Regions from separate parts of the Lysinibacillus sp. GW823-FHT02G10 genome, predicted to be linked through region 3. Evidence: riboswitches for the same ligand, from Rfam matches in the RefSeq annotation. Region 3 holds a riboswitch; each other region holds the start of a gene.

What was found. A riboswitch is a leader RNA that binds a small molecule or an ion and turns the genes downstream of it on or off. The one in region 3 is predicted to bind lysine.
Region 1: it holds a riboswitch for lysine, as region 3 does, so the genes downstream of both, AC1RFD_RS11275 (aspartate kinase) here and AC1RFD_RS05960 (transporter substrate-binding domain-containing protein) in region 3, are expected to answer to the same signal.
Region 2: it holds a riboswitch for lysine, as region 3 does, so the genes downstream of both, AC1RFD_RS21070 (amino acid permease) here and AC1RFD_RS05960 (transporter substrate-binding domain-containing protein) in region 3, are expected to answer to the same signal.

The regions. Positions count from the first base shown of each region.
Region 1 covers NZ_JBXAJI010000002.1:267,573-277,661, reverse strand. The annotation lists gene AC1RFD_RS11290 (amino acid permease) at 1-773, shown strand, start outside; gene trxA (thioredoxin) at 895-1,206, shown strand; gene uvrC (excinuclease ABC subunit UvrC) at 1,330-3,120, shown strand; lysine riboswitch at 3,228-3,405, shown strand; gene AC1RFD_RS11275 (aspartate kinase) at 3,539-4,765, shown strand; gene AC1RFD_RS11270 (YslB family protein) at 4,864-5,298, opposite strand; gene AC1RFD_RS11265 (succinate dehydrogenase cytochrome b558 subunit) at 5,571-6,179, shown strand; gene sdhA (succinate dehydrogenase flavoprotein subunit) at 6,246-8,000, shown strand; gene sdhB (succinate dehydrogenase iron-sulfur subunit) at 8,006-8,785, shown strand; gene AC1RFD_RS11250 (acyl-CoA thioesterase) at 8,981-9,445, shown strand; gene AC1RFD_RS11245 (helix-turn-helix domain-containing protein) at 9,633-9,854, shown strand; gene AC1RFD_RS11240 (MarR family winged helix-turn-helix transcriptional regulator) at 9,929-10,089, shown strand, end outside.
Region 2 covers NZ_JBXAJI010000012.1:2,612-12,700, forward strand. The annotation lists gene AC1RFD_RS21055 (nitric oxide synthase oxygenase) at 1-696, shown strand, start outside; gene AC1RFD_RS21060 (hypothetical protein) at 748-1,278, shown strand; gene AC1RFD_RS21065 (CynX/NimT family MFS transporter) at 1,346-2,554, opposite strand; lysine riboswitch at 2,733-2,909, shown strand; gene AC1RFD_RS21070 (amino acid permease) at 2,992-4,455, shown strand; gene AC1RFD_RS21075 (response regulator transcription factor) at 4,608-5,300, shown strand; gene AC1RFD_RS21080 (sensor histidine kinase) at 5,307-6,239, shown strand; gene AC1RFD_RS21085 (ABC transporter ATP-binding protein) at 6,370-7,293, shown strand; gene AC1RFD_RS21090 (ABC transporter permease) at 7,286-7,975, shown strand; gene AC1RFD_RS21095 (Nramp family divalent metal transporter) at 8,023-9,288, opposite strand; gene AC1RFD_RS21100 (LuxR C-terminal-related transcriptional regulator) at 9,511-10,089, shown strand, end outside.
Region 3 covers NZ_JBXAJI010000001.1:1,127,799-1,137,887, forward strand. The annotation lists gene AC1RFD_RS05940 (response regulator transcription factor) at 1-549, shown strand, start outside; gene AC1RFD_RS05945 (HAMP domain-containing sensor histidine kinase) at 546-1,931, shown strand; gene AC1RFD_RS05950 (2-oxoglutarate dehydrogenase E1 component) at 2,164-4,989, shown strand; gene odhB (2-oxoglutarate dehydrogenase complex dihydrolipoyllysine-residue succinyltransferase) at 5,080-6,342, shown strand; lysine riboswitch at 6,683-6,869, shown strand; gene AC1RFD_RS05960 (transporter substrate-binding domain-containing protein) at 6,989-7,846, shown strand; gene AC1RFD_RS05965 (amino acid ABC transporter permease) at 8,017-8,742, shown strand; gene AC1RFD_RS05970 (amino acid ABC transporter ATP-binding protein) at 8,755-9,486, shown strand; gene AC1RFD_RS05975 (DUF6501 family protein) at 9,750-9,947, shown strand; gene AC1RFD_RS05980 (toxic anion resistance protein) at 9,996-10,089, opposite strand, start outside.

The DNA of each region.
Region 1 (10,089 bases), on a different contig from region 3:
TCTTCCCTAATGGCTCGACGGGATTAATTGCTGCAATGCTTGTAGTTATCTACTCCTATGGTGGGACAGAAATCATCGGGATTACATTAGCTGAAACGAAAAATCCGGAAAAAGTAGTGCCAAAAGCTGTTCGCAGTACATTAGTACGTATTGTTACTTTTTACTTACTGCCATTCTTTATTATCGTAAGCTTGATTCCTTGGAATGAAGTAAATGGGGTTCCTGAAAGCCCGTTTGTCCTGGTTTTTAAAATGGTTGGTATTCCAGGGGCAGACCATATTATGAACGCTGTTGTTTTACTTGCCATTATTTCATCAATGAATTCAGGACTGTATGGATCATCACGCGTACTATATACACAGGCTGTAGATGGACGTGTGCCTAAAATCTTTGCTTATTTATCGAAACGAAAAGTACCAGTATATGCTATTTTAATGTGTACTTTAGCGATGTATTTAGGGGTCATTTTATCTTTATATGCGGGAAGCAAAACATTTGATTTTCTAATGGGATCACTTGGTTATACTGTGTTATTTATTTGGTTAATTATTGCGATTGCACATTTAAAATCACGTAAAAAACAAGCAGAACACACAAGTGCCTATGAAGTAAAATGGTTCCCTTATACGACTTGGATAGCTATATTGGCGTTAAGTGCGATTCTCATCGGAATTATTTTCACCACATCTATTATTGTGACAGGCATTACGTTAGCTATTTACCTTTTTATTACGTTAACCTATGTATTGAAGGGTCGTTATCAAGTCAATTAATGACTGTGTATTGATTTTTCGACACAGATTTGCATAAAAAATACATTGTAGGCAGATTGTTCGCTCAAGTGAATTTATCCATGCTATACTACAAGCATAGTAAGTTTAAGGAGGATTTCAAATGGCAATTGTACATGCAACAGATGCTACGTTCCAGGACGATATTAAAGAAGGGTTAGTACTAGTAGACTTTTGGGCTGCTTGGTGCGGACCATGTAAAATGATTGGGCCAGTTCTTGAAGAAATGGACGCAGCAGGTAGTGCGGCTAAAATTGTAAAAGTTGACGTTGACAATAACCAAGGTACTGCAGCTCAGTATCAAATTATGTCAATCCCATCTTTACTATTATTTAAAGATGGAGAATTAGTTGACAAAACAGTAGGCTTCCAACCAAAAGAAGCTTTAGAAGCATTTATCGCAAAACATGCGTAATGAATGAAGTTCACAAAGCCGAGCCATCAATTGATGTGTTCGGCTTTTTTTCGTTATATAATAAAGAAAATAACTAACATTATTCTAATGAGGGGAATTTTTACTTAGGGGGGCAGGTAGGTAATGAACGATTTAATAAAGCGAAAACTGGATATTTTACCAGATCAACCTGGCTGCTATTTGATGAAGGATCGACAAGGGACTATCATTTATGTCGGTAAAGCAAAAGTTCTAAAAAACCGTGTACGTTCTTATTTTACGGGAACACATGAAGGGAAAACGCAAAGGCTTGTAGGTGAAATAGAAGATTTTGAGTATATTGTAACGTCATCAAATATTGAAGCACTTATTTTAGAGCTGAATCTCATCAAATTACATGATCCAAAATATAATGTCATGTTAACGGATGATAAGACCTATCCATATTTAAAAATTACGAATGAAAAACATCCTCGTCTGATTACGACACGGAAGGTAAAAAAGGATAAGGCAAAATATTTTGGTCCTTATCCGAATGCCTATGCAGCAAGTGAAACGAAAAAGCTATTGGATCGATTGTATCCGCTGCGCAAATGTGTACAATTACCTTCCAAGGTTTGCTTGTACTATCACATGGGTCAATGCTTAGCACCTTGTGTGAAGGAAATTGAAGGTCAGGTTTATCAAGAAATGATTGAGGATATGACGAAGTTTCTAAATGGTGGTGTGGAGGCAGTCAAAAAAGAGCTTGAAGTTAAAATGCTAGCAGCTGCAGAAAACCTGGAATTTGAGCGAGCGAAGGAATTCCGAGACCAAATTGCCCATATTGATACGGTTATGCAGAAACAAAAAATAGTTTCAAGTGATACAACAAATCGAGATGTATTTGGCTATGCTGTTGAAAAAGGATGGATGTGTGTTCAGGTTTTCTTTGTACGCCAAGGAAAGCTGATTGAGCGCGATGTCTCAATTTTCCCCATCTATCAAGATGCAGAGGAAGAATTTTTAACATTTGTTGGGCGCTTTTATGAAAAGCCAGAGCATATTAAGCCAAAAGAAATTTTTATTCCACAAGCCATTGATGCAGCTATCTTAACAGAATTATTAGAAATTAAAGTGCTCACACCGAAAAGAGGTCAAAAGAAGGAATTGGTTGAATTAGCTACCAAAAATGCTGAAATTGCTGTGGCAGCTAAATTCCAGCTAATAGAGCGTCAGGAAGAACGTACGATTGGTGCTTGTGAGGCACTTGGTGAAGCAATGGGTATTAGTACACCTTTACGAATTGAAGCTTTTGATAATAGTCATATGCATGGAACGGATGCAGTGTCTGCTATGGTTGTTTTCATTGATGGGAAGCCTGCGAAAAAGGAGTACCGAAAATATAAAACGCGTACAGCAGCCAAGCATGATGATTACGGTGCAATGCAGGAGGTTATACGTCGTCGCTATATACGTGTTTTAAAGGAAGGACTACCATTACCAGATTTAGTCTTAATTGATGGTGGTAAGGGACAAATGGAAGTAGCCCGTGAAGTACTAGAAGATGAGCTTGGTCTTGTTATACCGATTGCTGGTTTAGCCAAGGATGATAAGCATAATACATCTCAGCTCTTGTTTGGTGATCCACCAGAAGTGATTAGCTTAAAACGTACAAGTGATGGCTTTTATTTATTACAACGAATTCAAGACGAAGTCCATCGCTTTGCTATTACCTTCTTGCGTCAACAGCATGAGAAGCATGCCATTCAATCTGTATTAGATCATATTGAAGGGGTAGGACCAAAACGAAAGCAACAGCTGCTTAAACATTTCGGTTCAGTCAAAAAAATTCGAGAGGCGAGCGAGCTAGCATTACAGGAGGCTGGGATGCCCGCTAATTTAGCAAGCCAAATTTTTAGCTATTTTCAGCAACAATCATTGTCAAAGGAATAGGCATGTGCTATGGTTATAAATAACATTGTTTTCAATGTTATGAAGAGTCAACTGCGTGACTAGTTTGTTTACGCAAAGGCTTAATGAATTGAATACATTCACTTTAAAGTGATGATAGAGGTGCAAGATTCAAGAGTAACACGATGGAGGATGGACAAGTCCAGAGATATTGTGTGAAAGGGGAGCTTGCCGAAGTACAGGATTGTTGTTCCATTGTTGTACTGGTTTTGCATTTAAGAAATGTAAGACTGTCGATTCTAAACGTTTCGGAGAGCTATCACACATGCGCAAGTTACGATTATTGTACATGTTATAGGCAGCTTTCACGTTATGTGGAGGCTGCCTTTTAGTTTTCTAGAAACGGTTTTACCCCCCATAATTTGGTGAAATACATGAACTGGAAGGGAGAACGAAAGAAATGGCTAAAATCGTGATGAAGTTTGGAGGAGCTGCATTAGCTTCTACTGAACAAATCCAAGAGGCTGCTAGGAAAGCGATTGCTGAAAAGGACAAAGGATTGGATGTAGTAGTGGTCGTTGCAGCGATGGGACACACTGCGAAAGAGATGAAAATGATGGTACACCAACTAACTGACGATGTGTCGAAAAGAGAATTAGATGCAGTTTTGTCAACTGGATCTCAATTATCTAGTGCTTTATTTACCATCGCTTTGCAGGAAGCAGGCTATGAGGCTGTGTCTCTAACTGGATGGCAAGCTGGTATACATACGGATGGTATGTATCGACATGCTCGTATCGACTATATAGATATTAGTCGTATGGAAGAACATTTTGCACAGGGACAAATTGTGGTTATTGCTGGAGAACAAGGGATTGACGAAGTGCACAATATCACCACGCTTGGAAAAGGTGGAGCTGAAACAGCTGCTGTTGCACTTGCCATAGCGTTGGAAGCGGAGAGAGTAGATATGTATACAAATGTGGATGGTGTTTATACAGCAGATCCACGATATGTTCCCAATGCCCAAAAGCTTCAAGAAATTTCATATGATGAAATGTTGGAATTATCGAATTTAGGGTCTCATATCATACATCCTCGTGCGGTGGAGTTAGCGAAGAAATTTCAAATGCCTGTTATTATACGTTCAAGTTTAATAGAATCAGTAGGCACTTTATTGAAGGAGGAAGTGGAAATGGAAAAAAATTTAGTCGTTCGTGGTGTTGCATTTGAATCAGATATTATTCGTTTAACAGTAGGGTATGATGCTTTTTCCAATGCTTCATTAGCAGATATATTTACGGTTCTTGCAGAGAACCGTATTAATGTAGATATTATTGTCCAAGCCATTATTGATGGGTTGAAGCCAACTGTATCGTTTTCCATTTTAAAAGAGGAATTTGCGGAAGCATTACGTGTTTTAGAGGATAGTAAATTATCACTTGGATTTAGTTTTGCTGACTTCGAAATTGGACTAGCAAAAGTTTCTATTATTGGTTCAGGCATGGCTTCCAATCCAGGCGTTGCTGCTCGTATGTTTGATCGGTTACGTCGTGAAAATATCCCTGTAAAAATGGTTAGTACTTCTGAAATAAAAGTGTCCGTTGTTGTACCACAGGATGATATGATCCAAGCAGCTAATGCTCTCCATGATGAGTTTAATTTAGAGCAAGCACTTTACATATAATAATAGAAGAAACAGCATTTTATGTAATTGACCGAAATAAAAGGAAGAAAAAAGAAGGATTGTCATCCCATTCTTTAATGGGAGACAATCCTTTTTAATTATTCTGTGGGAATGGTATTCATAATACGTTCTTTAACGTCCCATTTGACTGTAAACATGACGTATTGTTGCTTTTCCCGTTTTTCATTATAGCATTCTGTCAGGTAGCCTTTAGCTAGTTGAATTTGCTCTGCTATAAATCCTGCTTCAAGTTTAAAGCTACGCTGCTTTATTTGAAGAATTTCAGGGTCATTTGTCAACTGGAAAATACGTCCATCTTTTGATTCCTTTATGAGTTCTAATGTACCCCAGCAGGCATCTGCGAAAAATGCGATAAGTTCATCTTGACTTTTACATGGGAACTTGCGAGCAAGCTCTTTACCTGCCCAATAAAGGACGTCATCTTCATGTTTACCAAGTATAGAAGATAGAATATGATCACGAATGATCTCATAGCCAAATGATGAGATTGTAGGAGATGGAGTGTTTAACATTGTTATCCTTCTTTCTTAGAATTTTCTTAAAATTTAACGGTAATAAAGTAATGATAGATTTTTCGAGAAAAAACGACGCATCATGTACTAGATTAGTTCTTTAATAAGCTCTATGAAAAACTCCGAGTTGCCTTGACGCTCGTAGCTCTTGAGAGTACAATAAACATGTCATAATATTGTACCATGATGAAATACACAGTCAATGAAGTATCATTTACAAAATGATGACTTCTTTTGTTGTGCTATTTTAAGTACTAAGGGGGGTAACAGTCTTGTCGAAAGATCGAGAGTTTTTATGGCGTCGCTTACATTCTCTACTTGGGATCATTCCAGTAGGTCTGTTTTTAACGATGCACCTGTTCATTAACTTTACAGCAACAGGCGGGGCAGAAAGTTACAACGATGCTACCGCAGTAATGGAAAAGATTCCATTCCTTATCCTAGTTGAATGGATTGTCATCTATATTCCATTAATGTTCCACGCATTCTATGGTGTCTACATTGCATTCACTGCTACACCAAACACAGGACGTTTCAGCACGTACCGTAACTGGATGTTCTCTTTACAACGTTTTACTGGTGTATTCTTAGTGATATTTATTGCATGGCATATTTTCCAAACTCGTATTCAAAAAGCACTTGGCACACACGTTGATTACGACATGATGGCGAATATTGTTGCTAATCCATTCATGCTTGGATTCTACATTGTTGGTATTTTATCAGCAACTTTCCACTTATCTAACGGTTTATGGGCATTCCTAGTAAGCTGGGGTATTACACAATCTCCTCAGTCTCAAAAGATCGCTACTTACGTAACAAACATTCTTTTCGTAATTCTAAGTGTAGTTGGTGTGGCTGCTATTTTAGCTTTCGTATAATTCAATAGAAGCTACGATAGAGCACATGCAATCATTGCAATTTTTTAAGAGGAGTGAGAAATAATCATGGCGAAAAGCAAAATAATTGTTGTCGGCGGTGGTCTTGCCGGTCTGATGGCAACGATTAAAGCAGCTGAAGTTGGTACTGAAGTTGATTTATTCTCATTAGTTCCTGTAAAACGCTCACACTCTGTTTGTGCGCAAGGCGGAATTAATGGTGCGGTAAATACTAAAGGTGAAGGGGATTCTCCATGGATCCACTTTGATGATACAGTTTATGGTGGGGACTTCCTAGCGAACCAACCACCAGTTAAAGGTATGTGTGATGCAGCACCTGGCATTATCCACTTAATGGACCGTATGGGTGTTATGTTCAACCGTACACCAGAAGGACTTTTAGATTTCCGTCGTTTTGGTGGTACTTTAATGCACCGTACAGCTTTCTCTGGTGCAACAACAGGTCAACAATTACTATATGCGCTAGATGAGCAAGTTCGTTCTCATGAAGTAGCTGGTTTAGTAAATAAATATGAACACTGGGAATTCCTTGGTGTTATTATCGATGAAGACGGCGTTTGTCGTGGTATCGTAGCGCAAGATATGCGTACAGAAGAAATTAAATCATTCCGTGCAGACGCTGTTATTATGGCGACTGGTGGCCCTGGTATTATCTTCGGTAAAACAACAAACTCTGTTATTAACACAGGTTCTGCTGCTTCTATCGTTTATCAACAAGGTGCTTCATATGCGAATGGTGAATTCATTCAAATTCACCCAACAGCGATTCCTGGAGATGACAAAAACCGTCTAATGTCAGAATCAGCTCGTGGTGAAGGTGGTCGTATTTGGACTTATAAAGACGGTAAACCTTGGTACTTCCTAGAAGAGAAATACCCAGCTTATGGTAACTTAGTACCACGTGATATTGCAACACGTGAAATTTTCGACGTTTGTGTAAACCAAAAACTTGGTATCAATGGCGAAAACATGGTATACCTAGATCTTTCACATAAAGATCCACATGAATTGGACGTTAAACTTGGTGGTATCATCGAAATCTATGAAAAATTCGTAGGGGATGACCCACGTAAATTACCAATGAAAATTTTCCCAGCAGTTCACTATTCAATGGGTGGATTATGGGTTGACTACAATCAAATGACTGAAATTCCTGGTCTATTTGCAGCAGGTGAATGTGATTACTCTCAACATGGTGCAAACCGTCTTGGTGCAAACTCATTATTATCTGCTATCTACGGTGGTATGGTTGCAGGACCAAACGCAGTAGACTATGTAAAACACCTTAAAAAGCATGCTGAAGATCTTCCACAAGAGATTTACGATGCTCGTGTAAAAGAGGAACAAGCGAAATGGGATGCTATCATGAAAATGGAAGGCACAGAAAACGCTTACTTACTGCATAAAGAGCTTGGTGAAATGATGACTGCTACAATGACTGTAGTACGTTACAATGATCAGCTTGAAGATACATTGAAAAAACTTGATGAGCTTACTGAGCGTTGGAACAACATCAACATCAATGATACGCAAAAATGGAGCAATCAAGGCGCACACTTTACACGTCAGCTTAAAAATATGTTAGTGCTTGCAAAAGTAATGACAAAAGGTGCACTATTACGTAATGAATCTCGTGGTGCACACTATAAACCTGATTTCCCTAACCGTGATGATGAGAACTTCTTAAAAACAACAATGGCGAAGTTTGACCCAGCTACTGGTAATCCAATCATCACGTACCAAGAAGTCGACGTTTCATTAATCCCACCACGTAAACGCGACTACTCTGCGAAAGGAGACTAAAAGTTATGCAAATCGCAGCTAATACTGGAAGAATGGTCAAAGTGGAAATCTTACGTCAAGATACACAAGGCGGCAATAGCTACTGGCAAAAATTCCAAGTGCCTTACCGTCATGGTATGAACGTAATTTCAATTTTAATGGAAATTCAAAAAAATCCTGTTACTGAAGATGGTGTAAACACATCACCAGTATCATGGGATATGAACTGTTTAGAAGAAGTTTGTGGTGCATGTTCAATGGTGATCAATGGCCGTCCACGTCAATCATGTTCTACACTAGTAGACCAATTGACAGAGCCGATTAAATTGGAGCCAATGAAAACATTCCCTGTTATTCGTGACCTACAAGTTGACCGTGAACGTATGTTCAACGCGCTTAAAAAAGTTAAAGCATGGGTACCAATCGATGGTACGTATGATTTAGGTGAAGGTCCACGTATGCCAGAAGGTAAACGTCAATGGGCTTATGAACTATCTAAATGTATGACTTGTGGTGTATGTATGGAAGCATGTCCAAACGTGTCTGAAAAAGCTTCATTCATCGGACCAGCTCCATTATCACAAGTACGTCTTTTCAACACTCACCCAACTGGTGCTATGATTAAAGATGAACGTTTAAATGCGATTATGGGTGACGGTGGCCTTGCAAACTGTGGTAACTCTCAAAACTGTGTTGCTGCATGTCCAAAAGGGATTCCTTTAACAACATCCATCGCTTCATTAAACCGTGCAACTACAGTGCAAATGTTCCGTAACTTCTTCGGTTCTGACCACTACGTAGACTAATATACGGACAAGCTGAACTCCCTTACACTTCGTGTAAGGGAGTTTTTTATAGTTATAGAAATGAAATTTATCAAGTTGTTTATTTACATTTTTTCTATGATAATATAGCATTTTCTTTTATAATGAATATGTATTCATTTTGTTTGCCGTTGATTGATAAAAGACGGGCAATTACATGACAGGGGATGGTATATCATGAAGGCAAATTATATCGATAATTTTCAAGAGTGGGAAAAGGGTTTTTCATTTTTTAGCGAGGTACGAGTGCGATTTTCAGAAACAGACATGTATGGTCATATGAACAATACGATTAGCTTTACATATTTTGAGCAAGCAAGAATTGATTACTTCAGACATTTAGGAATTTTAATGCCCCCAGTTGGAGAAGAGAATGTGAAATCTATACCTATTGTAGCCGATTTACAATGCGATTATGTAAAGCAGGTTTTCTTTGATGACGTACTACGAATCTATACAAAAATCGCGCAAGTTGGGAATTCGTCGATGGACATTCACTATCTAGCAAAAAATCAAAAGGACGAAATCTGTTTCACTGGTCGTGGAACAATTGTACAAATGGATCCTCGTACAGGTAAAAGTGTGCCGATTTCAGAGGAAGAAAAAACGAAATTCATTCAGTTGGCCATTCTGCCTCACTAGTTCAATATATAAGTATATGTAAATTTATTGAAATAGTAGGTTTTGCTTTTTACGTAAAATTTATGAATGTAACAATGTAATTTTCGAAATTTTTAAGGAAACATGGAATAATCATGCAAATAGCCGTCACCGCTTCCTGCCCCTTAACATAAGTTACAATACGTGCGGGGGAGGAGGGTGTAACTGAATGAATGGCTCTCATCATCGTTCTCTTTTAACAAACCGAGAACGTGAAATATTTGCGCTTTTATTAGCTGAAAAAACAACGAGAGATATTGCAGAGCAGCTTAGTATTAGTGAAAAAACAGTGCGAAATCACATTTCCAATACAATTCAAAAGCTAGGTGTAACGAATCGATCTCAGGCGTTAATTGAGCTGTTACGCTTGGAAGAATTTAAATTAGACTAATGGACACTTGCTATTTCGTGAAAAAAACGACAAAATAGAACTATTCAACGTATTTTTAGGAGTGAAATAGTTATATGTCGGATGAAGTAACAAAGCACTCACCTGAAACCGTTGCAACGGTTGAAAAGGAATTACGCTATATAGCGGCCATCGTGAAGCAAAAGGGAAGAGAAATTGTTTCCGATTATGCGATTACGCCGCCACAATTTGTTGCATTACAGTGGTTAGAAGAGCT
Region 2 (10,089 bases), on a different contig from region 3:
ATTCGTTATGCAGGCTATGAAACAGATGCAGGCATTATTGGAGATTCACAGTCCGTTAAATTTACAAAAGTGTGTGAGTCGTTAGGATGGAGAGGTAAAGGAACTGATTTTGATGTACTACCACTCGTTATACAGGTGGATAATCGTGCTCCTCAAATGTTTGTAATTCCTGAAGAAAATATAGTAGAGGTCTCAATCCGTCATCCAGAGTCAAACGATATGGAAAAATTAGGAATGAAGTGGTATGCCGTACCTATTATTTCGAGTATGCGTTTTCAAATGGCTGGAATTGATTTTCAAGCAGCTCCATTTAACGGCTGGTATATGGGAACAGAGATTGGTGCACGAAATTTAGCAGATCATGATCGTTATAATATGTTACCTGCAATTGCAGAGATTTTTAATCTTGATACAACCAAACATGCGTCTCTTTGGCGTGATCGTGCTTTAGTAGAACTTAATATTGCTGTTCTTCACTCATTTAAAGAAGATGGTGTGAGCATTGTTGATCATCATACAGCAGCTCAGCAGTTTAAATTGTTTGAGGAGGCAGAAAAATCAACAGGAAGAGAAGTTACAGGCAACTGGACATGGTTAATCCCACCACTTTCCCCTGCCACAACTCATATATTCCATAAACCCTATGTAAATATTTATCATACACCAAATTATTTTTACCAAAAACCATGCTATTAGTGTAAAGGAATTGTTTACTTTCAATACTTTTGATGAGAGAGGGCGCTTACTATGTTAAATCAGCAAATTCCCAATATCCCATGGAGACAATTGACGACACCTTATGGTAGAGGTACAGCCATTCCTAAGCTGATAGAACAGGAGCAATACACACAACTAGCTGAATTAATTGAACATCAAGGTACACTGTGGCAGGTGACACCATGGGTTTTGCTTGTCCTGCTAAAAAAGCTTACTAGTAAAAAATTAGAGGTTGTCTCCTTACAAGAGGTACAGTTATATTTAGCTGTGGCACATGCTATTACCAAGGATTATCTCGAGCCAGTCAATACTGTTAAAAATATGCAGGAGCTATTAGACGTCAACTATTTGTGGATAGAAAATGAGGATAATGATGAGCAGGAGTGGGAGAAAGAAACGCCAAAGGGCTATGAGGAGCAAGCTTTTGTAGGCTATTACTATTATAGTTATATGCTTTTACAAGAGGCTGTTCCTATTTTTTCTACTATAACAGCTCGTAATAATGAAGCATCAGAATGCCTTGCTGAATTGCTAACATTACTCCAGCAACCCGACAATTAAGTAATGTGTAAACACTATATAGAAATAGAGCAGATGGAGGAATCTAATCCACCTGCTTTATTTAATTTTAATGCACATATTCATCCTTAGAGGCTCTCATTGAGCAAAAGAAGAGTAACATTGCTACAACGACAAAGAGCCATCCCGCAATATTCCAGCCGCCAAATAAATCATGCAAGTAGCCAAAAAGAATAGGACCAATTGCGGCAAATAAATAACCCAAAGATTGTGCAAAGCCTGATAAATCTGCTGCTTCAAATGCAGTACGAGTACGGAGAGTGAAGAACATCATTGCTAGGGCAAATGAAGAACCACCTGCTAACCCTAGAAGAACCATCCACAGTACCCCAAGACTTGTCCATTCCATGACAACCCCAACAAAGCCTACTAAATAGAAGGATGTAAACATCAATACAAGTGGGCGTTGAGAAGTCATTTTACCAGCAATAATAGGCACTGCTAAGGCCATTGGTACTTGTGAGAATTGCATGATTGAAAACATCCAGCCAGCTTTATCAGGTGCTAAACCTTGAGCAATATAGATCTCAGGTATCCAAGCTGCTGTTGTGTAGAATAATAAAGACTGTAAACCCATTGCCCCTGTGACAGCCCAAGTAACAGGTGATTTCCATAAAGGTGTACTGGTCTTCTTAGATGTAGTAACTGGTTCTGGTTTATTTGATTTTAGTTGAGGTATCCAAATTAAGATTGTAATTAGAACGAGTATGAGTGCAATGGAAAGTGCACCTTGCCAGCCTAACGATGAATTAGCTATCGGATAGCTAATACCAGCACCAAGGCCAGCAGTAAAATTCATGGACATGGTGAAAAAGGCCATTAATAAACCCACATGATAGGGAAATTTCAACTTCAATAATCCTGGAATTAGTACATTTCCAAAAGAAATGGCTACGCCAATTAGCACAGTACCCAATAGAAGTAATTCTGTAGTACCAAGTGAACGTAGGACAATTCCTAAAGCCAAGAGAAAAGTGGATAAAAATAATGTTAGCTCAAGCCCTAGTTTGCGTGCTACAACTGGTGCAAATGGAGATATAACAGCAAAAGCCAGCAATGGTATCGTTGTTAGAAAGCCTGCCAAAACATTAGATATTCCAAGATCTTCACGGATAAAGGATATAATTGGGCCAACAACAGTTAGTGGCATTCGTAATGTAGAGGCTATAAAGATAACTCCAAAGACTAAAAGTAAGGTTGTTCCTTTCCAGCTAATTTTTTTACTTGGAAAACTAGTGGAATGATCATTTGTAGTCAAAATAAAATCCCCCCTAATAATAACCATTCTAATTGAACTACTATAACACTTTATCACACTATTAAAAATAGTAGAAGATTCATAAAATACAGAACATTTGTGGTTGTATTGAAATGTCTATGGTCTTATGTTAGTATAATAAACATCATAAATTTAATAATTATATGCCTCATGTTTGTATTGAGGTAGAGGTCGCGATATTTATAAGTATGCTAATTGAAATGACAAGCATTGATGAAATTAGTTGAAAGGAAATATTGCCGAAGTGTGAGGGGACTTGAAAACCTCATGCTGGGGCTGTCTCCGAAAGGAACAGAACTGTCACGTTTGCACAACGTGTTGAGCTATCATGTAGGAAAAACTGAGGATTAATGTAGCCATCACAGTGTATATGTGATGGCATTTTTTTGCCTCATAAATAGGAAGGAAGCTATATCGTGAGTGAAATAAAAGTAAATCAGCTCGGACATAAAGCACCGAAGCTGAAAAAAGAATTAAAAAGCCGTCATATTACAATGATTTCTTTAGGCGGTACAATTGGTACGGGACTATTTTTAGCCAGTGGAGGAGCAATTGCTCAGGCAGGTCCTGGAGGAGCATTGCTTGCCTATGCTTTAATTGGTATTATGGTGTATTTTTTAATGACAAGCTTAGGGGAAATGGCTGCCTATATGCCATCCTCAGGTTCATTTAGTACGTATGCAACCAAATTTGTAGATCCTGCCTTGGGCTTTGCATTAGGCTGGAACTACTGGTATAACTGGGCAATCACCATTGCTGCCGAAATTGCTGCTGTGTCATTAATTATGAAATATTGGTTCCCAGATAGCTCATCAGCACTTTGGACAGTATTATTTATTGCTGTGGTATTGACGTTTAATTTACTATCCGTAAAAAGTTATGGTGAAAGTGAATATTGGTTTGCCATGATTAAAGTAGCAACGGTTATTGTTTTTATTATCATTAGCTTACTAATGATTTTTGGTATTTTAGGTGGGCAGGCTCCTGTAGGTTTCACTAATTTCTTTGTTAGTGATGGGCCATTCCATGGTGGCTTCCTTGCTACATTTGGTATTTTCCTAGCTGCAGGATTTTCATTCCAAGGAACAGAATTACTAGGAATTACAGCTGGTGAAACAGATGATCCTGGTAAAAATATTCCGAAGGCTGTTAAATCTGTATTTTGGCGTATTCTTTTGTTTTATATTTTAGCGATTGGTGCAATTGGGATGTTAATTCCATTTACAGACGAACGTTTATTATCAGAAGATATCGCAGTATCACCGTTTACACTAGTGTTTGACCGCCTAGGTATTGCCTTTGCTGCTTCATTAATGAATGCCATTATTTTAACGGCTATGCTGTCAGCAGGAAATTCAGGACTATATGCATCTTCTCGTATGTTATGGCAATTAGCAGTGGATGGACATGCACCTAAATTTTTTGCAAAGCTAAGTCGTAGAGGTATTCCGATTTATGCACTTATGGCAACATTAGCTGTAGGCTGTTTAGCATTTTTGGCATCCTTCTTTGGCGATGGAGTGGTTTATATCTGGCTATTAAATGCTTCTGGAATGTCTGGCTTTATTGCATGGCTAGGTATTGCGTTTAGTCATTATCGTTTCCGCCGAGCGTTTGATGCACAAGGCTTAGATCCAAAGTTATTACCTTATAAAGCCAAATTATATCCGTTTGGACCATTATTTGCTTTTACAGTTTGTATGATCGTAGTCATTGGACAAAATTACACAGCCTTTACAGGCGATAAGATTGATTGGTACGGTATCCTTGTTTCGTATATTGGGATTCCATTATTTTTAGCATTATGGTTTGGCTATAAATTAAAGCACAAAACAAAAATGCTTCCACTTGAAGATTGTGATTTAAAAGTTGAAGATTAAATAATAGAGCTGTTCTATAAACCAAAGAGTGATGGTTTATGGATCAGCTCTTTTTTCAACACTCATAAACAAAATCTCTCTAATCAAACATCATAAATATGGTAATGTAATATACATATGGAAATTGGGTTTGATAGGAGAGGTGCATCATAGTGCAAAAGCATATTTTACTTGTAGAAGACGATGAAGCCATTCGTGAAATGGTTGATAATTACTTAACGATGGAAGGTTTCCAGGTCACAACAGCGACTAATGGCGAAGAGGCATTACAAAATTGTTTGCAAAATATCTTTGATTTGGTCATCTTAGATATTATGATACCTAAATTAAATGGATTGGAAGTATTAAAGATTATTAGAGAGCAGGCAGCACTTCCTATCATTATTATGTCTGCAAAAGACAGTGATGTTGATAAAGCATTGGGCTTAGGGTTAGGGGCAGATGATTATATTGCTAAACCCTTTTCTATGCTAGAATTTTCAGCACGTGTAAAGGCTGTTATCAGAAGAGCTACGAAATACTCTAGTCAAGCTGAACAAAAGCAAGAGGTCCTCGAAATTGATAATTTAAAGATAGATATTGTTAATTTCTCAATAACAAAGAGCGGACAAGAGATAAAGCTGACATCAAAGGAATTTTCCATTTTAAAATTGTTTGTGACAAATCGTCACAGAGTTTTTACCAAAGAGCAAATTTATCAGATGATATGGAAAGATGCCTATTACGGAGACGAAAATATTATAAATGTACATATCAGAAGACTACGTGAAAAAATAGAAGATGATCCGTCACATCCTCATTATATTAAAACCCTATGGGGAATCGGCTATAAGTTTGAAGGGTAAAAATATATGATATTTCTATTATTAATAATTGTATTGCTAATTGGCATTCTCATTTTTCAATGGAAAGTCAAGAAGGAACAAGAACGAGCTATCCAATATATTCATCGAAAACTACATGTAATTGTGAATGAGCAGACGTATGAAAAGATTCTAATAACAACTACAAATTCAGAAATTCAACAGTTACTTATTACACTGAATACTTTGCTAGATCAACATCAAAAAGTCCAGGCTACACATCATAAAATGGAAAATTCTATGAAAAAGATGTTGGCCAATATTTCGCATGATCTTAAAACGCCTTTAACCGTTGTACTTGGCTATATTGAAATGCTTCAACTTCAAAACGCGAATAGTGACGAGGAACAGCAACGTTTACTTACGGGTGTACATGCTAAAACATTAGAGGTATTAAAAATTATTCATACATTTTTTGACTTGGCAAAATTAGAGGCTGGGGACACAGATTATCCAATCACTAAAATCAATGTCAGTGAAATATGCCGAAAAAATGTTTTGTCTTTTTACGATTTGGTTACTTCATTGGGATTAGATATTAAAATTGATATCCCTGAAAGCTCCATATATGCACTTGGTAATGAAGAAGCATTAAATAGAGTGCTAAACAATCTACTGTCTAATGCTATTGCATATGGAGCAGATGGCAATGTAATTGGAATTACTATAAGAAACGATGAAGCCAATATTGATATTGATGTGTGGGATTGTGGCAAGGGCATTGATGAATACCATATCGATCGCGTTTTTGAAAGGATGTATACACTTGAGGATTCTCGAAATAAATCTTTCCAAGGTAGCGGTCTGGGACTAACGATTACAAAGCGGCTTGTAGAAATAATGAATGGCTCGATCCGTTTATCGAGTATTCCCTATGAAAAAACTATTTTTACGATTTCGTTAAAGCGAATGATGTATTGAATCCATTATGCTTGTAGAGCTTTAATGCTTTGCAGGCTTTTTTACTTAAGAAATTTGTAAGAATGCAGTAATAAAATAGAGAGTTTCATTTTTTATAATGAAACTAGTCACAATTGAGGGAGAGAATTACATGACATACATTGTAAAAACAAATCAGCTTACGAAAGTGTACGATGGAAAGGAAGTTGTTTCTGCTGTCAATATGAACGTTAAGAAAGGTGAGATTTATGGATTTTTAGGTCCTAATGGTGCGGGTAAAACGACTGTTATGAAGATGCTAACTAATCTTACGAAACCTACAAGTGGGGATGTAGAAATTTTGGGGGCGAAATTGACGGACAAATCCTATGAAATACTAAAAAGAATGGGTACAATTATTGAATATCCTATTTTTTATGAAAAATTAACGGCTAGAGAGACCCTGGAATTACATTGTGAATACATGGGTTATTATGATAAGAAAGAAATTGCACATGTTCTTAATTTAGTAAAGTTATCGAATACAGAGAATAAGCAGGTTAAAGATTTTTCTCTGGGGATGAAGCAAAGATTAGGCATCGCAAGGGCCATTATTACAAAGCCAGAGTTACTTATATTAGACGAACCAATTAATGGATTGGACCCAGTAGGGATAAAGGAGTTAAGAGAGCTTTTCAAGATGCTTTGTAAGGAGTACGGCATAACTATTATTATCTCTAGTCATATTCTAGCTGAAATAGAACAATTGGTCGATACAATAGGTGTTATTAAGAATGGAAGGCTCATCACTGAGGTAGCAATGGATACTATTAATCGTGATCAGGTCAATTATACGGAAGTGATCGTAAGTGATGGGAAAAAGGCAGCGTTTATTATTGAAAGCGAATTAAACATTACGAATTTTAAGCTGATGGATGATAACTCTATACGTATATACGACTCAACAGTATCCCAACAAAGCCTATCGAGAGCATTAATTGAACATGACGTTGAGATTGAAGAGATTAGTAAAAAAACTAGTTCATTAGAGGATTATTTCTTAAAGCTAATCAATGGAGGTGTTGTCCATGCTTAATTTAATGCGTTTAGAAATGAAAAAATTTCATTTAGGTTCATATGTTAAAGGAGCCATTATCGCTAATTTTGTTATTCTTGGTTTTTTGTTTATGATTTTATTTATTTCTAAAGTGGAAGGAGACCCAGGGCTTGAAAATTATGAGGTTGCATTCAGTGTTATTGATTCATTTGTAAGAGCAGTTTTTATGATTTTTGCTTCTACGTTAATAGCTAAGTTAATCATCGGAGAATATAAATTTAAAACCATTACATTAGCCTTTATGTATCCTATAAGTAGAAAGAAATTAATGGTCGCAAAGCTTGCTATTGTCATGCTATTTACTTTCAGTATGATCATTATCTCCAATGCTCTTATTACAACCATTTTTTGTATCATAAGCGATCGATATGAATTAATTCCTGATGTACTATCTAGTTCTTTAATTATCCAGCAAGTACCTTCTGTATTGATGAATGCGATTGCTGCCTCAGGTATAGCCTTAATCCCATTGTATTTCGGGATGAGAAAATACTCTATACCGACAACTATCATTTCATCTATTATAATTGTGTCTGTAACTTCGTCAAATTCAGGTAACTTTACTTTAAACGATATTATTATTATTCCAATTACTTTAGCAATCGTGGGTCTTGGTATTGCTTATTTAGCCATTAGAAATATCGAAAAGGTGGATGTTTAATCAAAAAGATACCAGGTGCTCATTGCTATAGAGTACCTGGCTTTTTGTTATCCAAAAATTGTTTCCCACAGTAAGTAAATATTTAACGTAACAACAACGACTACGACAAACCAACCTAAAACAGTTGTAATACGGTGATTAACTAGGCTTCCCATAATGTCTCGTTTACTTGTAAACATAACAAGAGGGACAAGTGCAAAGGCAATACCAAATGATAAAACAACTTGACTAAGAACGAGAGCATAGGTAGCATTCACACCAGAGGCAATGATTGCAAGTGGTGGCACCATGGTAATCGCTCTACGTAAATAAAGAGGTATTTTTCTTTGAATGAAGCCTTGCATCACTACGTCACCAGCTAAAGTCCCTACAGAGGAGCTAGCAAGCCCTGCAATAAGTAAACCAAGACCAAAGGAAATGGCAGCCATTGGGCCCAGAATATCTTTTAAACCATTATAGGCAACATCTAAATCTTCAACTACAACGCCTTGGGTATGGAATACTGCTGCGGCAATTATGAGCATGCTCATATTGATGGCACCAGCAATAATCATAGCGATGATAATATCGATAAATTCAAAACGGAAAATACGTTTTTTTTCTGCCTCATTTCGACCAATAATACGACTTTGAGTTAAAGAAGAATGTAAGTAAATAGCATGAGGCATAACGGTTGCACCTAAAATACCTGTTGCCAATAATAGTGAATCTACACCTTCAAAGTGTGGTGTGAACATGCCAATCGCCACATCGCCCCATGCTGGCTGCGCTAAAAATGTTTGGAAGGCAAATGCCAATACAACAATTAAAACCATTCCAGAAATACCTGCTTCAAAGGCTCTAAATCCTCTTCTTTGCAACTCTAAAATAGCGAATGAACCTACTGCTGTAATCAATGCGGCGGGAAGCATTGGGATATTAAAAAGTAAATAAAGCCCTAATGCTGCTCCGATAAATTCCGCGAGGTCTGTGGCAATGATGACCAATTCCGCCTGTATCCATAAAAAGATAGATGTTTTTTTAGAAAAATGCTCGCGTGCGACTTCAGGTAAATTTTTTCCTGTCGCAATCCCAAGCTTGGCAGACAGGGACTGAATTAACACGGCCATTAAATTAGAAAAGGCTATAACCCAAAGTAGCAGGTAGCCGTATTGAGAGCCTGCTGTAATATTTGTAGCAAAATTGCCAGGATCAATATAGGCGACTGCTGCAATGAAAGCAGGTCCTAAAAATGGCAAGAATCTTCGCCAACCTTTAATATCTCCATCTAAAACCGCCTCTGCAGACGATTTTGTGACTCGTTTGTAAACCATATTGTTCCCTCGTTTCAAAAAGTATCATCAGTGAAATAAAGTTTCCTATAGGAAAATAAGATATTAGTATTCTAACGCTAGGAATAAAAAAAGTGAAGTAGTTTGCTTTATCCTTCTAAAATAAGTATGCTCTTTTGGATGAAGTGAATGAGTAGAAAAATTAAATTGCAGGAAAAATTCGAAATTTATAGAACTAATGAAATGTAGAAGGGAGACAAGGTGATGGATATGGTATGGGTAAAATCAAAAGTAACAATTCCACGTACAGTGCCAAATGTATTAGAGAGGAAGAAATTATTTTCTATTTTATCTAACAATCGAATGAAGAAACTAACCATTATACGGTCAGCCGCAGGATACGGAAAGACGACTCTTTTAAGTCTGTGGTTGAAGCATATTGATGAATCGGTAGCATGGTTTACTATCGATCAGAATGACAATGATCCTGTGAGATTTTTAAAGTACTTAATACATACATTATCTTTTAGCATATTGAATGTAGAACAAAAGTTAAACAATATACTAGATGAAACACCACCTTTTGAAACAATTATAGATACACTGTTAAACGATTTGGATACATATAAAGAAAATATTCATATTGTTTTTGATAATTTTCAAGAAATCCACAACCCTCAAATTCATCAAATTATCAATCGACTTATTGAATATTTACCAGCCAATGCACGGATCTATATAACTACACGAACTAATTTAGAACTTCCACTAGCAAAATGGCGTGTAAAAGGTTGGATACTAGAAGTCGGGACGGGTCAATTATGTTTTGATTTAGAAGAGCTA
Region 3 (10,089 bases):
ACATCGGAAAATTTTGATGTACTTTTACTGGATGTGATGTTACCAAGTATTAATGGGATTGAGATTTGCCGTCGTATCCGAACACAATCACAAGTACCGATCATTTTATTAACGGCACGAGATGCTGTGATGGATCGTGTAGCAGGACTCGATGCAGGGGCTGATGACTATATCGTCAAACCTTTTGCGATTGAAGAGCTGCTGGCTAGGATACGGACGATATTACGTCGTGTCACGCCAGAGCAGACAAGCAGTGAATCTTTATGCCTACGGGATATTGAAATAGATGTAGCTGCCTATGAAGTTTTCGTTCAGGGGAATAAACTTGATCTAACAAAGACAGAATATGACTTATTGAAACTATTAATTGAGCACAAAAATAGAGTATGTACACGAGAGCATATTTTAACATCCGTTTGGGGCTATGATACGGATATCGAGACCAACGTGGTAGATGTTTATATCAGACATTTACGTACAAAACTCCCTGGGGCGATGAATGATTATATTGAAACCGTTCGCGGTGTTGGGTATGTGATGCGAGAATGAATAAGTTAAGAAATTATTTACGTCAGCAGTCCCTGCAAAAAAAATGGATGCTGACCTCAAGCAGTGTCATCTTTATTAGCTTTACGATAATTTGTGTAGTCGTCTATCTTTCTCTGCATACATGGTTATTAAATGATGAGGAGAGTAAGGTCAATCGGACAAGTAAGGATATCATCTCTTTTTTAGAGTCCCAAGGTCCTACAATTACCATTCAGCAAATTCAGCAAAATACAGGCTTGCTCAAATCGATTGCGGATCGTGATGAGACGGTCCGAATATTTAATGCTGATGGGGTGGATATTTTACGAATCAATGATACCTCTGCTGCTGCACCACTTAATTCGTTGCAAGAAATTTTTGAGATGACCATTGATAAGCAGGATGTGCTGGTCATCAATGAACCGATTCGGATGGGCTTTTTCCAAGGCTATATTCAGGTGATTCATCCGTTAACTAGTTTTCAATCTCTCATGCATTATCTTTTGACAGCCATGCTGATTGCAGGGTTAGGAGCCTTAGTGTTATCTGGCTCTATTGGCTATTATCTAGCGAACTATTTAATGAAGCCACTACACGAATTGCGTGCATCCATGAAAACTGTGATGGATCAAGGATTTAAGGAGCCTATACAGCTAACCTATACATCACATGACGAAATTGGTGATTTACTGAAGATGTATAATGCCATGATGAACGAGCTGCAAATCTCATTTACCCAGCAGCAGCAATTTGTCGCCGATGCTTCTCATGAGCTGCGTACACCGATTCAAGCAATTGAAGGGCATCTTTCTCTTTTAAAAAGATGGGGCAAACATGATCCTGCCATATTAGAGGAATCCATTGATACCTCCTTAACAGAAATTGCTCGTATGCGCAAAATGATTGAGGAATTATTAGAACTTGCACGGCGTGAGGAAAAAGATGAAACAAGTGAGGCCAATGCATTAGTGGTCATCGAAGCAGTGATGGATGAGGTAAAGCTTGTTCATCCACAAGCGCGAATATCGCTGTCGAAACATGGTGAAATTGGTCCGTTATTTATCACCGAAAATGCACTAAGTCAAATCGTTCGTAATATAATAGAGAATGCCATTCGTTATTGTGAAAAAATTCCTGAGATACAAATTTCTATTTCTGTTGCTGGAAATTATGCATGTTTAGAAATTACTGATAATGGTATAGGAATAGCACAAGACAATATTCCGTTTATCTTTGATCGTTTTTATCGAGTGGATGAAGCAAGAAATCGCCAAATTGGTGGAACAGGCTTAGGGCTTAGTATTTCGAAGATGTTACTTGAAAAATACAATGCCACAGTAGAAGTCAAGAGTGAGGTTAATATTGGAACCGTTTTCTCGCTGAAAATCCCGCTAAAATATTAAGAAAAATACACGCTTTATTTCATTATTCTATCCTTTGCGAAAAAAATTGCTTAATTTGCTAAAAAGAGTTGTATTTTTTGTGAAGAGTAGTAAGATTGAGATGGAAAAAACGTTCTTTAAAATATGGAAAAGTAGTGAGAAACATTCTTTTAAAGAACGGCTAAATATTATATAATTAATTGCAATTTAATTAATGGAACTGCCGAAAGGCAAAATTTGGAGGTCATTTTTCATGTCGAACAACGTTACAACTGTAAGTTCTCCATGGTCAGCTTTCTCTGGTCCTAACCTAGGATATGTGATGGAGCAATACGACTTATTCTTACAGTCTCCTGAAGAAGTAGAACCGGAGTTAGTTTCTTTATTCCAACAATTTGGTGCACCAGTAGTAGTAGAAGGTGAAGTAGCTGTAGCTAGTCATACAGCAGCGGCTCCTGCTGGCGATTACAAAAAAGTGTTAGCCGCTGTAAAACTAGCAGATGCAATTCGTTCACGCGGTCATTTAGCAGCAGATATCTATCCTCTGAAAAACCGTGAACTACAAACAGCTCAAATTGAAGAAAGCGCGTTCAACTTAAGCGCTGCAGATTTAGCTGAAATTCCTGCAGCAATCTTCTTCAAAGATGTGCCAGCAAACGTGAAAAATGGTAAGGATGCAATCGACTATTTAAAAGCTATTTATACAGATAAAGTAGCATTTGAATATGGTCACGTAGTAGCTACTGAAGAACGTGATTGGATTCAAGCGCAAATCGAATCAGGCTCATTCAAACAAGCATTATCTGCGGATGAGAAGAAAGCCTTATTAGATCGTTTAACTCGCGTTGAAAATTTCGAGAAATTTATTCATAAAACTTTTGTAGGACAAAAGCGTTTCTCTGGTGAGGGCTTAGATACGCAAATCGTTCTATTTGATGAAATTATTAAAACGGCAGAAGCAAAAAATGTGGAAAACGTACGTATTGGTATGGCACACCGTGGTCGCTTAAACGTTTTAACACACATTTTAAATAAACCTTATGACATGATGTTCTCTGATTTTGCACATGTTTCCAATGATTTATTTATGCCAGAGCATGGCCGCCTTGAAATTACAAAAGGTTGGACAGGTGATGTGAAATACCACATGGGTGCTTCTTACAACCGTGAATCCGGTATGAATGTGAAATTGGCTTACAACCCATCTCACTTAGAAGTGGGCAATCCAGTAGTACTTGGTGCTACTCGTGCAACACAAGATGATACATCTAAACCAGGGCAACCTATTTTTGACCGTACAAAGGGCTTAGGCATTCTTGTACACGGTGATGCTGCATTCCCAGGTCAAGGGATTGTAACAGAAGTGTTAAACTTCGCTAAAACAGAAGGCTTTACAACAGGTGGAACAATCCATATTATCGCAAACAATATGATTGGATTCACAACAGAACATTATGATTCTCGTTCTTCTGTGTATTCTTCTGACCCTGCAAAAGGCTATGAAGTACCAGTAATCCATGTCAACGCAGATAGCCCAGAGGCAGTAGTGCAAGTTGGACGTTTTGCGGCAAACTACCGTCAAACATTTGGCAAAGACATTATTGTGGACTTAGTAGGTTACCGTCGCCATGGTCATAATGAAACAGATGACCCAACAGTGACAAACCCAGAAACATACAAATTAGTGTCTAAACATGAAACAGTGCGTGCATTATATGGTGCACAATTAGTGGCAGAAGGTCTTGTAACTGCTGCTGATGTAGCTGCACTAGATACAGCTATCTATGCAGAAATGCAAGCAGCCTATGACCACGTCAAAGAAATGGCAGAAAAAGATGATCATCATCATTTAGAAATGCCAGAAGAATTAAAAGTAGAGTTCCCACAAATTGATACAGCAGTAGGTGCGGAACGTTTAGAAAAAATCAATGAAGAGCTTTTAGTGTTTGAAGAAAACTTTGAACCACAGAAAAAGCTTGGTAAAATCTTAGAAAAACGCCGTGATGCTTATGCGTCTGCAAAAGTTGACTGGGGTCATGCTGAAACTTTAGCGTATGCAACGATTATTCAAGATGGAACACCAGTACGCTTTACAGGTCAAGATGCACAACGTGGTACATTCTCTCAACGTCACTTAGTACTGCATGATAAAAACAATGGCAATGTCTTCACACCACTACACCATATTTCTGGTGCGAACGCATCCTTTACAGTACACAACTCTCCACTGACTGAAGCTGGGGTGGTAGGCTTTGAGTATGGTTACAACCTAGAAAATAGCCATGTACTAACAGTATGGGAAGCACAATTCGGTGACTTTGCGAATATGGCACAAGTGATGTTTGATAACTTTATTTCAGGGGCACGCTCAAAATGGGGTCAAAAATCTGGTCTAGTTATCCTTTTACCTCATGGTTATGAAGGTCAAGGTCCAGAGCACTCTTCAAGCCGTATGGAACGCTATTTACAAATGTCAGCTGAAAATAACTGGTTTGTAGCGAACTGTTCAAATGCAGGAAACTACTACCACTTATTACGCCGTCAAGCAGCATTATTAGGTACAGAAGGGGTACGTCCACTTGTAGTCGTATCACCAAAATCATTATTACGTCACCCATTAGCTGCGGCGAATGCTGAGCAATTAGCAAATGGTTCATTCCAAGAAGTGATTGAACAACCAGGCTTAGGGGCTAAACCAGAAGCTGTAGAGCGTATCGTTTTAGGTACAGGTAAAGTGATGATCGACTTAGCAGAGCGCGTGAAAGACGGCGAAGGCTTCGATCACCTACACATTATTCGTGTAGAACAACTTTACCCATTCCCAAAAGAGCAAGTAGCTGGTATCATTGCTAAGTATCCTAATGCAAAAGAGATTGTTTGGGTACAAGAAGAACCTAAAAACCAAGGCTCATGGAATTATGCATTAGAAACATTATATGAACTTTCAGAAGGTAAAAAACTTCGCTATGTAGGCCGTCCTGCAATGAGCTCAACTTCTGAAGGGGATGCAGATTCTCATAAAGCAGCACAAGCAGCTCTTATTGAAGAAGCGGTTGCTGAGCCAGTAAAGGTTAAATAATATATATCAATTTTTGAAACCGGGCTACTTGCCCTTAAGCAGTAGCCCTTCTATGTGCGTCATGCACGTTAATCAAAGGAGGAAATGAAAGTGGCTGAAATTAAAGTCCCTGAATTAGCAGAATCGATTACAGAAGGTAGTATCGCACAGTGGGTAAAAAAAGTGGGCGATCGCGTTGAAAAAGGTGAATTCATCGTTGAACTTGAAACAGATAAAGTAAACGCTGAGATCATTTCTGAAGAAGCAGGTGTATTAACACAAATTTTAGCTGAAGAAGGCGATACTGTACTAGTTGGTCAAGTTATCGCAGTAGTAGAAGCAGGCGAAGGCGCAGCAGCAGCTCCAGCAGCGGCAGCACCAACTGAGGCAGCACCTGCACCAGCAGCGCCACAAGCAGCACCTGCACCAGTTGCAGCAGCTCCAGCAGTAGAAGAAACTTCTGGTGAGCGTGTAGTTGCATCTCCAGCAGCACGTCGTCTTGCACGTGAAAAAGGTATTGACCTTGCAGCGGTATCTCCAGTAGATCCACAAGGACGTGTACGTGTACAAGATGTAGCAGCTCATGGTACAGCACCAGCTGTAGCACCAGCAGCAGCACCTACATCCGTAGCAACTTCAGGAGGCCCAGTAGTATTCACACCAGCAGCTAATTCTGACCGTGTAACAATTGAAAAAATGAGCCGTCGTCGCCAAACAATTGCAAAACGTTTATTAGAAGTTAAACAATCAACAGCAATGTTAACAACATTCAACGAAATTGACATGACAAACATCATGGCACTTCGTAAACGTAAACAAGAAGAGTTTGTAAAAGCAAACGACATCAAACTTGGTTTCATGTCATTCTTCACTAAAGCTGTTGTTGCAGCACTGAAAAAATACCCATACGTAAACGCTCAAATCTCTGGCGATGAAATTCATTTAAATAACTTCTTTGATATCGGTATTGCTGTATCGACTGAAGAAGGTTTAGTCGTACCAGTTGTACGCGATGCAAATAGCAAAAACTTTGCAGAAATCGAAAAAGATATTGCTAACTTAGCGACAAAAGCTCGTGATAAAAAATTAGGCTTAAATGACATGGCTGGTGGATCATTCACAATCACAAATGGTGGTGTATTCGGTTCATTAATGTCAACACCAATTATGAACGGTACGCAAGCTGGTATTTTAGGTATGCACTCAATTGTAAACCGTCCAGTTGCAGTAAATGGTGAAGTTCAAATCCGTCCAATGATGTATGTAGCACTTTCATACGATCACCGTATCATCGATGGTAAAGATTCTGTAGGATTCTTAAAAACAGTTAAAGAATTAATCGAAAATCCTGAAGATTTATTATTAAATTCATAATTCCATTAAACCCTGCGAACAATGTTCAGCAGGGTTTTTTGTATGACGAAAGGTATTGACCGATTCTATGCTTGAAAGAGTACGAATGTTACATCGTTTAGAGGAGCAAAGAAAGAAAAAAACGCAACTTTTCTTACATATAGAACATACTCTATAATAAATATTTGTTGTAATTTTCAGAAATATCAACAAAAGTTCAACGATTTAAAGTGGAAGCAGAACGCACAATATCCTAATATTGTCATTAGTCAGAAAAATGTTAAAATCGTCTTGACGAACATATTAGTTTTATAGTAGTATCTAAATATCAATTAAATAAACAAACCTCACGAATTGTTACCAGTGAGGTAGAGGCGCGGTATTTATTAGTTCATTGTTGAGTAAAAGCAAGCGAAGACGCAATGAAGAAGGAAATATCGCCGAAGTATAAAAGGAGCTCGTACTTTTATACTGGGTCTGCAGTGAATAAGTGCAGGACTGTCCTAGTAAATGGATTTCCAGATTTACTAGGTTGTGCTATCTCGGAAACATGGAAATTATAGTGAGGATTTGGGCAACTGTCATAAAAGGTAAGACCTAAGTTCAATAAACTTAGGTCTTTTTTAGTACAGTTGTCTTATTTTTTTACAGAAAAGGGGAGTTTTTCATGAAAAGAAAATGGTTGTTAGTAATGATCTCTATCATGACGGCAATTGTGCTAGCTGCATGTGGCGCAAGTGACAAAAAAGAGGGCGGTTCAAGTGATGCTGGAACTGACAAAGAAGAAGGTGGCGGTGAATTCCGAATTGGAATGGAGGCTGGCTACCCACCGTTCAACTGGACACAGCAAGACGATGCAAATGGCGCAGTGAAAATTGCGGATAATGCAGAGTATGCAGGTGGCTATGATGTACAAATGGCAAAGAAAATCGCTGAAGGTCTAGGCAAAGAGTTAGTCATTGTTAAAATGGAGTGGGACGGTTTAGTTCCAGCGCTACAATCAAACAAAATTGATGCAATTATTGCAGGTATGTCACCAACAGAAGAACGCAAGAAAACAATTGATTTTACAGAAAACTATTATACTTCTGATTTTGTTATGGTTATTAAAAAAGGTAGCAAATATGAAGGCGCAAAATCGATTCAAGACTTCTCAGGTGCTAAAATTACATCACAATTAAATACATCAAACTACACAGTTATCGATCAAATTAAAGGCGTAGAAAAGCAAACAGCAATGGAGAGCTTCCCAGCAATGCGTGTGGCGTTGGAAGCAGGTAAAATTGATGGCTATGTAGCTGAACGTCCAGAGGGCATTTCGGCTTCTGCTGCCAACGATAAATTCACATATGTAGCATTTGAAGAAGGCTTTGATACAGACCTATCAAATACTTCAATTGCTGTAGGCTTACGTAAAGATGACGCAAATCGTGAAAAAATCAATGAAATCCTAAAAGGCATTTCAGAAGATGATCGTCAAGCGATTATGGAAGAAGCTATTTCTCAACAACCCGCAGCACAATAATGACATGGCACGGACTAGCAATTAGTCCGTGCATGATCATTTCATCATTATCAAAATGAGAACCTCTCTACATAATGATAATGTCCTAGCGTGACAAATCATAGAATAGTAGAAAGAGCTAGGACACAAAAGAAATAAGCGAGCAAGATGACATTGTTAGGAGGAACATCATGAGTCTTGAATGGATACTTTCAATTATTGAAAACAACTGGCAAATGTTTTTACGAGGTGCGTATTATACGTTACTGATTTCGAGTATTAGTACAATTATTGGTGCATTTATCGGATTTTTCATCGGAATTATGCATACGATTCCAGTTCGTAAAAAAGGTGTGAAATTTTATAGCTTAAAGCTCATTAATTTTATACTAACATGCTATGTTGAATTTTTCCGTGGTACACCAATGATTGTACAAGCTATGGTTGTCTACTACGGATTAGATATCGCATTCGGTATCGATATGCACTTTATTACAGCAGGTATTTTAGTCGTTTCCCTCAATACTGGGGCATATATGGCAGAAATTGTTCGTGGCGGTATTGTATCCATTGATAATGGTCAATACGAGGCAGCATCAGCAATTGGCATGAATCACTTCCAAATTATGCTTCATGTTGTCTTACCACAAGTAGCGCGTAATGTTTTACCAGCGACAGGTAACCAATTAATCATGAATATTAAAGATACAGCCGTATTAAATGTCATTGGAGTAACGGAATTATTCTTCCAAACAAAATCAATTTCGGGTAACAACTTCCGTTATTTCGAATCATTCTTCGTTGCATGTGTTCTTTATTTCATCATGACATTTACCGCATCTCGCATCCTTCTGTATGTTGAAAAACGTCTAGATGGTCCTGATGCCTATCAAAAAGAACAAAAAGAAGCCGTATAGGGGGACGCACAAATGGCAGTCATTAAAATCGAGCATTTAAGTAAATCATTTGGACGTAACCAAGTGTTAAAAGATGTGAATTTCCAAGTGGAAAAAGGGGAGGTAGTTTGTTTAATTGGCTCCTCTGGCTCTGGTAAATCCACATTGCTTCGTTGCATAAATTTATTAGAAACGCCAAGTGGCGGTCAAATTATTTATAAAGGGGAAGACATCCTAGATGAAAAGCACAATATTCAAGAATATCGCACACATTTAGGCATGGTGTTCCAGCAGTTCAATTTATTTAACAACCACAATGTCATAAGTAATTGCACAGTGGGCCAAATCAAAGTGTTAAAACGTTCGAAAAAAGAAGCAGAAGAAACGGCGCTTAAATACTTGAAAATCGTTGGCATGGATCAATATGTGAATGCCAAGCCCCGTCAACTCTCAGGCGGACAAAAGCAGCGTGTGGCCATCGCTCGTGCCTTATCAATGAATCCTGATGTAATGCTATTCGATGAGCCAACATCCGCATTAGACCCAGAAATGGTGGGTGAGGTATTAAAGGTAATGCGTCAGCTAGCAAACGAGGGCAATACGATGCTCATCGTGACACATGAGATGGAATTTGCCAAAGAAGTAGCAGATCGTGTTGTCTTTATGGATAAAGGTGTAATTGTGGAAGAAGGCCCTCCAGCACAAGTATTAGTCAATCCACAACATGAACGTACGAAGGAATTTTTAAAGCGTACATTAAAATAAGCACAAAAAAGTGAGTCCAACCTGTTGGACTCACTTATTTTCTAGAATTCCATTCTGCATAAAGTACAAAGCAGATTGCGAATGCTACAGCAATGATAAAAAACCATTGCGGTACACCACCAAAACTCATCATAACACCTCAAATATTCATTTTTTTTGGATAGAATAGGTATAGTATTTCTTTTTTCTCCACAAAAGACCAAAAATATTATAAAATAAGCAATAGACATTAGCTTTTGCTAGTAAAGAGAGGTAGAGAGAATATGTTACATTTAAAATGGAAAGATGCGCCAACATTACGAACGGTTACTTGCAAACATACAAATGCATCGAAATACTTAGTATCAAACGTATTAACAGTAGGAAAAGAGTATGAAGTGAAAAATGAAACAGAAGAGTTCGTTTTTATCATCGACAACACAGGTAATGTCGGTGGCTACTATAAAGATTATTTTGAATAAAAACAAACAGGGTGGTTCAGAACATTTGCTGAGCCACCCATTTTTTTGTTAATCTCGCTGATAGCTGCTAGCACCCGCCACATCCTGTAGCTGTTGTTTCTCTTGTTCAGTTGCGGTATGCAGGGCAAAGACATCTTTAATT